Regions from separate parts of the Nonomuraea sp. bgisy101 genome, predicted to be linked through region 3. Evidence: predicted binding sites of a transcription regulator. Region 3 holds the regulator's gene; each other region holds the start of a gene.

Region 1 (3,270 bases), on a different contig from region 3:
ATCGAGCCGACGCCGGTCCAGATGGTGTAGCCGACGCCGACGTCGAGGGTTCTGAGCGCGAGGCTGAGGGTGAAGATCCCGCCCGCGGCGGCCAGCAGGGTGAAGACCGACGGCCACAGGCGGGTGAAGCCCTGGGTGGCGTTGGTGCCGAGCGCGAAGCCGATCTCGAAGACGATCGCGATGGAAAGGTGGATCCAGGCCATGGTGGTGACTCCTCAGACGGTGGGCGTGGTGGGGGAGAGGCGGTCGGCCAGCTTGAGGCCGAGGACGCCGCCGATGATCAGGACGAACGCCAGGGCCTTGCCGGGCGTCATCGCCTCCTCGAAGATCAGGGTGCCGAGCACGACCGTGCCCACGGAGCCGATGCCGGTCCACACGGTGTAGCCCACGCCGACGTCCAGCGTCCTGAGCGCCAGGCTGAGGAAGAAGATCCCGCCTGCCGCCGCGGCGATGGTCAGCAAGGAGGGGCCGAGCACGGTGAAGCCTTCCGTGGCGTTGGTGCCGAGGGCGAAGACCACCTCGAACACGGCGGCGACGAGCAAGTAGATCCATGCCATGGGGGACTGAACTCCTTCATTAATTGCTTGTACATGCATATTCTGTGCATACATATAGAGTGGGTGTCAACACGCGAAGGAGGAACAGATGGCGACGCTCGACGACGACATGTGGGTCGGGGTGGTACGGCTGCACGCCAGGGTGGAGTACGAGCTGTCCACCGCGCTGCAGCGGCACGGTCTCGGCCTTTCGGAGTACAGGGCGCTCTGTCATCTGTCCACGGCCGTGGGCGGCGAACTGCGCATGCAGGAGCTCGCCGACCTGCTCGGGCTCAACCAGAGCTCGGTCACCCGCCTGGTCGGACGGCTGGAGGCCTCCGGCCTGACCCGTCGCGACCTGTGCGCCAACGACCGCCGAGGCGTCTACACCGTGATCACCGACGCGGGCAGGGAGCGCAAGGAGGGGGCGGGCGCCACCTACGACGAGACGCTCACGGCCTCTCTCGACCGGGCCGCCGCCGACGGCCTGGAGTCCACCGTGGCGGGCCTGCGGGCGGCTTTCGTCGGCCGGTAGGCGGTCTCGCCCGGGTCGCCCGCCGGCCGCGGACACCGTATCGCGGTGATCACGCCAGGAAGGAGGCATCCCCTCGCGCTCAGCCTGACCGGCGGCAACCGCAACGACGTCACCCAGCTCATGCCGCTGCTACGGGGCATTGCGCCCGTTCGCTCCGGCCTGGGCGTGCATCGGTGGATGATCGAGCAGACGCTCGCGCTGCTGCACTGGTTCCGTCGCCTGCGCATCCGCTGGGAGATACAAGACGACATCCACGAGGCTTTCATGACCCTTGCCGCGGCGATCATCTGCTGGCGCCGCCTCGTCCGCTGATCTTCCTGCCAGGGAACGCGAGGTGGTGCAGGAGCCGGCCGCAGACCAGATCATTTTTGTTAGGGGCTCTCAGGTGGCTTCGGCCAGCGAGGTGTGAAGCGCCTCCGCCGTACCGGCGAGATCGTCGGCGTGCCCCTGGCCGCCCGGGGACCACAGGAAGACCCACGCGGTCGCCGACGGAGTGGCGAAGATGATGGTCTGGCGGCCCGTACGCGGGTGCCACACCCACAGCACGGGGTCGTCGCCACCGACCATCCGCCCGACGAGCCCGCAGTCGGGGAGCAACGCCGCGAGCGCCTCCAGGTGGGCGCGCCGCTGCCCGGTGTACGTGCTCGTCACGTCGCCGCCTCTCGACCTTTTTCCCAGGATCTCCCCAGGTCAGCGCCATGGCAACAGGCCCGGCGTATTGTCTGGGAATGTCGGTCGGGGCCGGTGTGACTGTTGGCGTGTTCGAGGCGCGATCGAACAGCCGTTCGGCTACCATGAGAAGCGCCGGACCGCGGCTTCCTCGGGTCGGCGGAAAATTGTCGGTCCCACCGCGTAGCTTTCACTCGACCGACCAGACCACGACCCTCCGGGGAGTTCCCATGGCTATCAACGACCGCGAGAAGGCCCTTGAGACTGCCCTCGCACAGATCGAGCGGCAGTTCGGCAAGGGCTCCGTCATGCGCCTCGGCGATGACGCCAGGGCTCCCATCGAGGTGACCCCGACCGGTTCGATCGCGCTCGACGTGGCGCTCGGCATCGGCGGCTTCCCCAGGGGCCGCATCGTCGAGGTCTACGGTCCCGAGTCCAGCGGTAAGACCACGGTGGCGCTGCACGCGGTGGCCAACGCGCAGCGGGCCGGCGGCATCGCGGCGTTCATCGACGCCGAGCACGCCCTCGACCCCGAGTACGCCAAGAAGCTCGGTGTCGACACCGACGCCCTGCTCGTCTCCCAGCCCGACACGGGTGAGCAGGCGCTCGAGATCGCCGACATGCTGATCCGCTCGGGTGCCGTCGACATCATCGTCATCGACTCGGTCGCGGCCCTGGTGCCCAAAGCCGAAATCGAGGGCGAGATGGGCGACAGCCACGTCGGTCTCCAGGCCCGCCTGATGTCCCAGGCGCTGCGCAAGGTCGCGGGCGCGCTCAACAGCACCGGCACCACCGCCATCTTCATCAACCAGCTCCGCGAGAAGATCGGCGTCATGTTCGGCTCGCCCGAGACCACGACCGGCGGTAAGGCGCTGAAGTTCTACGCCTCGGTCCGCCTCGACATCCGCCGCATCGAGACGCTGAAGGACGGCACGGAGGCGGTCGGCAACCGCACCCGCGTCAAGGTCGTCAAGAACAAGATGGCGCCGCCCTTCCGCGTCGCCGACTTCGACATCCTGTACGGCGTGGGAATCTCCCGCGAGGGCGGTCTCATCGACATGGGCGTGGAGCACGGCTTCGTTCGCAAGTCGGGCGCCTGGTACACCTACGAGGGCGACCAGCTCGGCCAGGGCAAGGAGAACGCGCGCAACTTCCTGCGCAACCACCCTGACGTGGCCAACGAGATCGAGAAGAAGATCAAGGAGAAGCTGGGCGTGGGCCCGCGGGTCGACGCCCCCGCCGAGGCCGCCGCTCCCGCCGCCCCTCCGGCCCCCGCCGCCACGGGCCGCGGTTCCAAGGCCTCCACGCCCAAGCCTGGTGACGTCTGATCCGGTTTGAGTCATGAGCATGTCGTCGGACCCTGACCAGAAGCCGCCCGGTTCCACCCCGGAGCCGCTTCCGCCACACCCCCCTGCCCGCCGACGGGCAGGCCAGGGTCCCGACAGCTCCGGCCCCAAGGCCCCACGCGGCTCCCTCGAGGACTCTCCGCCCCACCCCGCGAGCGGCGAGTCTCTCGACAACGACACTGCC
Region 2 (3,270 bases), on a different contig from region 3:
TCATGTCGCGCAGGCTGCCGGAGAGCGACGTGCCGGCGGGGTTCTTCCTTCGGATGGACGCGCCCGAACACACGCACTACCGCAGGCTCCTCACCGGGCAGTTCACCGTACGCAGGATGAACCTGCTCAGGGCCCGCATCGAGGAGATCGCCGCGGACTGCCTCGACGAGATGGAACGCCAGGGTCCGCCCGCCGACCTGGTGCGCTCCTTCGCGCTGCCGATCCCCTCGCTGGTCATCTGCGAGCTGCTCGGCGTGCCGTACGAGGACAGGGAGCAGTTCCAGCGCGACTCGTCGCGGTTGCTCCGGCTGGAGAGCTCCCCCGAGGAACTGGCGGCCGCGGTCAGCGACCTGATCAAGTACTTCTACACCCTCATCGCGCGCAAGCGTGCCGAGCCGGAGAACGACATGCTCACCGGACTCGTCGCCAGTGGAGAGCTGAACGACGACGAGATCGCCGGCATGGGCTTCCTGCTGCTGGTGGCGGGGCACGAGACGACCGCCAACATGCTCGGGCTCGGCACGTTCGCGCTGCTCCAGAACCCCGACCAGCTCGCGATCGTCCGCGACGACGCCTCCGTGATCGACAACGCGGTGGAGGAACTGCTCCGCTACCTGTCGATCATCCACTTCGGCCCGACGAGGACCGCCATGGAGGACGTCGTCGTCGCGGGCACGCTGATCAAGGCGGGGGACTGCGTCGCGCTGTCCATCCCCGCCGCGAACCGCGACACCGCGCGCTACCCCGACCCCGCCGTCCTGGACGTACGGCGGCCCGCGAGCGGCCACCTGACCTTCGGTCACGGCATCCACCAGTGTCTCGGACAGCAACTGGCCAGGATCGAGATGCGGGTCGCCTACCCCGCCCTGCTCAAGCGCTTCCCTTCGCTCCGGTTGGCGGTCCCCGCCGACGAGGTGCCGATGCGCACGGACATGAGCATCTACGGCGTCCACTCCCTGGAGGTGGCCTGGTGAGGATCAACGCCGACAGGGGCGTGTGCATCGGCGCCGGCATGTGCGTGCTGACCGCGCCGCTGGTGTTCGACCAGGACGAGGACGAGGGCCTGGTCGTGTTGAAGGTCGCCGAGGTGCCACCAGAGGCCGAGGCCGCGGTCGCCCGCGCGCTCACGCTCTGCCCGTCCGGCGCCATCACCCGCGCGGACGAGGCACGCTGACCTCCCCGACGACGTGACCCGCGTCGTCGGGCCGTCGGGCGACACGCCCTGGGGTGACGTTCCCTCGCGGACGGCCGTGCCCTTGTCATGCCTCGCGCTCTCCGTCGCCGCCTTCGCAGGTCAAGCCGATTGATCGAACCTGTGTTCGCGATTCGGTTGACATTCATGGTCATCGAAATTATGTTCGACGGAGTGACGTGAGGCTCGCGGCTCACGTCGAAGAGCCTGGTCGCGGGTTCCCGCTACCCCCATGCGGGGCCCGCGGTCGGGTTCCACGGGCGAAGGGCGCGTCCTCGTCGTCGGCGGAGACGAGTGGGCGCGCGCTGGCCGGACGGGGAGAGGGGAAGCTCCTCGTCCGGCCGCCCGGCGGAAATGTCGGTGGGGTCTGCAAGTGTTGGCTTCACCGGCGGAAACGCCGGGGCCGCCAAGACCCCTCAAAGGAGGCTGGCATGACGACAAGGCTCAGCGACACGCACGGGCCCCGCCTGTCGCCCGCAGTCAGGGCGCATCTCACCGACTCACGCACCTGCCTGGCCGACGCCGTGACGGCCCGCACCCCCGCCACCCGCTACGTCGCCGCACACCTCGCCGCCCTGCGCGCGGCGGCGGCCATCCTGGCCGCGCGTCCGCGCCCGATGGAGGGCCGCAGGCGCAGGCTGCGCAGCGCGTGGGAGCTGCTGCCCGAGGCCGAGCCCAGGCTCGCCGAGTGGGCGGCCTACTTCTCGATCAGCGCCGCCAAGCGTGCCGCCGCGGAGGCCGGCATGGTGCGCGGCGTGACCATGGCCGACGCCGACGAGCTCCTGGCCGAGGCGGAGACGTTCGTCGCCACGGTCGAGGAGATCCTCGGCGTCCCCGGGCAGCCCGCCCTTCCCGTCAACGTTCCCCTGGCGGGCTGAGGGCCCGTCTCCCCTTTTCCCCTGGCCCAGGTTCCCGGCCGGTCGTCTCGTTCTCGTCGGTGGGAGGACGAAGCGCCCGCCCGGCAGGCCGTCCGGCTCGATCCCTCCGCGAGCCGGACTCCCCCTTCTCCTCACTGCGTTCCTCGCGTCGCGTTGTTCCTCGCGTCGCGTTGTTCCTCGCGTCGCCTGGCCGAACCCCCGGTGTCTTCCGCCAGAACGGATGCCGGGGCCGAGAACGTTCAGCACCAGGGCGACCGCCGCCCGGGCGTAGGCTGCCGGGCCGACGACCGGCGTTCCCCGATGCGGGGTGGCCCGTGGGCGGGATCGACCGCAACCCTTGCATCCGGCCGCCGGGCCGTCGGCCGGCGCAAGATGAGCGGCTGGATGTGATTGCTGCGGCGACAGGTCGTCGGGCGCTGACATCGGCTGGCGTTCCCTGATGCGGGGCGGCCTGCGGGCGGGATCGACCGCGACCCCTATGCCTGGCCGCCGTGGTCGCCGACGGGCCCACGATCGTGGACGGTGGCTCCTGGGGGCTCGCGGCCAGGCGCCGCTGGTCGTGCCGGCCACCACGGTCAGGGCGGGCTCGCGGCCCGGCTCGGTGGGTGGTGTCCGGCGTCGGCTCGGCTGTACGGCGCGGGCGACGGGCCGGCGCCGCGGCCGCTCAGGCACCCGCCGGTCGGCTCAGCCGGTTCCCCGTACCACCTGCTTGAACTCCGGGCACGCGATGAGCGGGTCGTGCGTGCAGGAGGCCGCGTGGCGCAGGCTGTCGCGCATCCTGGTGAGCTGGGCGATGCGGTCGTCCAGCTCGCTCGCCTTCTCCGCCATCCGCTCGCGCAGCGCGTCGTCGGACGGCTTGGCGTGCAGCAGCCGGCCGATCTCCGTCAACGTGAACCCCGCGCTCCTCGCACAGGCGATCAGCGCCAGCCGGCTGAGCGTCTCCGGCTCGTACGTCCGCCTGATCCCGTTACGCCCGGTCGCGCTGATCAGTCCCTTGCGCTCGTAGAACCGCAGCGCGGAGGCCGCGAGACCCGACCGCTGGGCCACCTCGCCGATGTCGAGCAGCATCCGTGACGCCCCCTTGACTTGAACCGCGCTTCAAGTCGCAGTGTAGGGGGCATGACGAAAGTTCACCATCTGAACCTGGCCTCCATGCGCACCGTCGACCCCACCTACGAAGGACTCGAACCGGCCCCCGCC
Region 3 (3,270 bases):
GAGAACCGCTCACCTGCCCTCCCGTGCCGGGGCGACACACCTGGCGAGGGCAGGCCGTTGCCGAGCGCGTGCCGTGGAGCGGACGTCGTCTCCCAGGAAGAAGGGGCGCCGACTCTCGGCCGGCGGCCGACGCATACCCCAGGTGCCGGTCAGGGCGCGCGGTCGGGCAGGTAGAGCCGACCGCCGGGGCGGATGAGTGAGCTGTTCAGCCCGTTGAGCCGCATGATCTCTCCCGCCACCGCGGAGGGGTCGTCGCCCGGAGAGACCGCGGCCGCGATGGTCCACAGCGTGTCGCCCTTCTCGACGACCACCCAGGGCAGCCCCTCGCGCCCCGTCCCGGTCATCTCCTGCGCGATGGCCCAACTGGTGGCCTTGGCGCCGAGCACGAAGCCTCCCAGGGACAATACGGCGAACAACCCCACGAGCACGACCCTCCCCCGTCTGGTCAGCCTCATGGGAGGGTGCTGGATCTGCTCTCCACCCGGCTCCGGCCCTGCCGGGACCACCCTGAGCCCACCCCGGCCCGACCTCGGCCTGGTCTCGCGCGCTCTACGCTTCCTCGCTTTCCCCCGATTCGCCGCGGTGCGCACCTTCGGGGCTCGGTCGACCGCCATCGGCCTGGGCCGATCCGCGACGGCCTCACTCAGGGGCAACGCCGCCCGCGCGATCTGAGGCACCGTGGCCGACCGCGCCTCGTGGGACCGGGCCGCCGCCGATCCCACCTCCCGCGTCCGCTCCGTGGGCGACCCCACCTCCTGGGGCCGGTTCCCGCCCGGCAACGCGTTCTGCCCTTGTGTCGCGCCCGTCTGGAGACCGCCGCCCCTTCGTCGCCAGGCCGGCCTGCCCAGCGACGTACCGCGCAGCCCGCCTCGCTTGCCCCGTCGACCGCTCTGGCGCCCCTCCCGCCCTCCGCGCGTACCTTCGCCGCGTCCTGTCCGCCCTGATCGATCGCCTGTCGCGATCGCCCGGCCCCGCATGCCGTCCATCTCCGCCCCCGGCTCTCTCGTCCCGCCTTCAGGACCGCTCGTGCCCTCCCGCGCGTCCGAGTCCTGCACCCCCTGGTCGCGGACGACCCGCAACCGCCCGCCACCTGCCGCGCGTGGCCCCGTGGACCGTCCGCCCGATGCCCCTCGTGACCCGGCAGACCGCCCACCCCCGGCCTCGCGCGGCCCCGCGGGCCGTCCGCCGACCTGCTTGCCCTGGGCGCCGCCGTCGGCGGCCAGGGCCTCCCGTCCGTCCGCCCCCGCGGACGCTTCCCCTGCGCCGCGCCCCTTCGCCGTGCGAGGCGCCGCGCCGCGCCCTGCCGTACCACGAGGTGGGGGAACCAGGCGGAGTCGGCCTCCAGGAGCGGGAGGACGCACGCGCTCCTCTCTCGTGATGTCCGCGATCAAGGTGAGTTGTTCGTCTTGGCTGGTCGAATCTGTCGTTGTGGTCGCTCGCACTGATGACCTCCCGCCACCGTCGACCCAAGGAAAAGGTCAAATAAAGATCAGCGAATCGAACACGGTGTCGATCGAACTCCCGTACGATGTTGTACACCACGTCACCGACGATTTCGAGGAAGACTCGAACAATTGTTTGAAGTTGATCTTCATCGGCGGTACGGTCGCTGTGTGCGACATGAAGACCACGGACCGGAAGGTGGGCCGGTGAGGCATGCCGCCGGGCGAGGAGGAGAGCATGAGCGAGCCGAATGACGGCAATGGCGTCAGCGACCTTGCGGTCCGCCGTCGTGACTCACTGGGCCTGACACCCAGGCAACGCAAGATCCTTGAGGTGATTCGCGACTCGGTGCAGCAGCGCGGCTACCCGCCGTCCATGCGCGAGATCGGCGAGGCCGTGCAGCTGACCAGCACTTCCAGTGTGTCGCACCAGCTGACCGCGTTGCAGCGCAAGGGCTACCTGCGGCGTGACCCGCACCGCCCCCGCGCCCTTGAGGTCAGGCTCCCCGGCGAGCCGGTGCTGTGGGTGGACCCCGACGGTGGCGAGGACGAGTCGCCGGTCAGCAGGCCGACGGCCGCCTACGTGCCTCTGGTCGGCCGCATCGCCGCCGGTGGTCCGATCCTGGCCGAGGAGAGCGTCGAGGACGTCTTCGCGCTGCCCAAGCAGCTCGTCGGTGAGGGCACTCTCTTCCTCCTCCAGGTCGCCGGTGACTCGATGATCGAGGCCGCGATCGCCGACGGCGACTGGGTGGTCGTACGGCAGCAGCCGGTGGCCGAGAGCGGCGACATCGTGGCAGCCATGATCGACGGCGAGGCGACGGTGAAGACGTTCAAGCGCAAGGATGGCCACATCTGGCTGGTCCCGCACAACGCCAACTACGACCCGATCCCGGGCGACGAGGCCAGCGTGCTCGGCAAGGTCGTGGCGGTCCTCCGCCGCCTCTAGCCGTGTCTCGCCGCTCGATCGGCCCTCACCTTTCCCGAGGGTCGATCGAGTCGGCGTACCCCGAGCTGGGTCTTCATGGCGCACGTGTTCCAGTGCCGCATCAGGCAACGTCCGACCTTACTGTGAGGTGACACAGCCGAACCGGCATGGTGGGCCATGCCGCAGAACGTGTTCCGGTACCGAGCTCTCGGCCACCACGGCGGTTCGCCCGTCGACTCCTCCCAGCGGGCAGATCAGCTCGCAATCCGTATCCATCGGGCATGTCGCACATTCTGGGTGACACTGATCGGGTGGACGATACCTTCCCCCGGCCCACCAAAGACGGCCTGAAATGGGCGAACGCGGGTCCTGACGTCATCGCCTGCTGGATCGCCGACATGGACTTCCCCACCGCGCCCGCGATCGTCGAGGCACTCCAGCGACGCGCCCGCGGCGACCTGGGCTATCCCGCCTGGGCGGCCGACCCGCAGGCGGGCCCGCTGGCCGAGGCGTTCACCGAACGCATGCTCGTCCGGTACGGCTGGGACGCCGACCCGTCAGCCGTCCGCGCCTTCTCCGACCTCAACCAGGCGCTCCAGGTCGTGCTCCACATCGCCACAGATCCTGGTGACACGGTCGCGATGCACGCCCCGGCCTACCCTCCGTTCCTCGGCACACTCGAGGAGATGGGCCGCGTGCTGCGCACCGACCTGTCGGACCTGGCTGATTGCCGCGCGCTCGTCCTGGTCAACCCGCACAACCCGACGGGCAGGGTCTTCACGAGATCCGAGCTGGCCGCCTTGGCCGAGCAGGTCGAACGGCACGACCTGCTAGTCGTCTCCGACGAGGTCCACGCCGACCTGGTCTATTCCCCCGCCGAACACATCCCGTTCGCCTCGATCC

The links. The regulator LexA, encoded in region 3, represses DNA repair genes until DNA is damaged. The targets are predictions, from matches to a motif close to TCGAACANNTGTTCGA.
Region 1: a site for LexA is predicted at 1,845-1,860, ahead of recA (recombinase RecA). Genes of this name have one in related genera too.
Region 2: a site for LexA is predicted at 1,347-1,362, ahead of AC3EO4_RS01750 (SAV_6107 family HEPN domain-containing protein). Genes of this name have one in related genera too.

What each region holds. Positions count from the first base shown of each region.
Region 1 covers NZ_JBYITD010000016.1:173,730-176,999, forward strand. The annotation lists gene AC3EO4_RS28945 (DMT family transporter) at 1-203, opposite strand, end outside; gene AC3EO4_RS28950 (DMT family transporter) at 216-557, opposite strand; gene AC3EO4_RS28955 (MarR family winged helix-turn-helix transcriptional regulator) at 646-1,071, shown strand; partial or broken gene AC3EO4_RS28960 (transposase family protein) at 1,087-1,383, shown strand; gene AC3EO4_RS28965 (hypothetical protein) at 1,453-1,722, opposite strand; gene recA (recombinase RecA) at 1,971-3,068, shown strand.
Region 2 covers NZ_JBYITD010000001.1:364,330-367,599, forward strand. The annotation lists gene AC3EO4_RS01740 (cytochrome P450) at 1-974, shown strand, start outside; gene AC3EO4_RS01745 (ferredoxin) at 971-1,174, shown strand; gene AC3EO4_RS01750 (SAV_6107 family HEPN domain-containing protein) at 1,624-2,070, shown strand; gene AC3EO4_RS01755 (MerR family transcriptional regulator) at 2,755-3,138, opposite strand; gene AC3EO4_RS01760 (MBL fold metallo-hydrolase) at 3,190-3,270, shown strand, end outside.
Region 3 covers NZ_JBYITD010000007.1:1,124-4,393, reverse strand. The annotation lists gene AC3EO4_RS14755 (LysM peptidoglycan-binding domain-containing protein) at 150-455, opposite strand; gene AC3EO4_RS14750 (hypothetical protein) at 1,378-1,653, shown strand; gene lexA (transcriptional repressor LexA) at 1,681-2,388, shown strand; gene AC3EO4_RS14740 (MalY/PatB family protein) at 2,649-3,270, shown strand, end outside.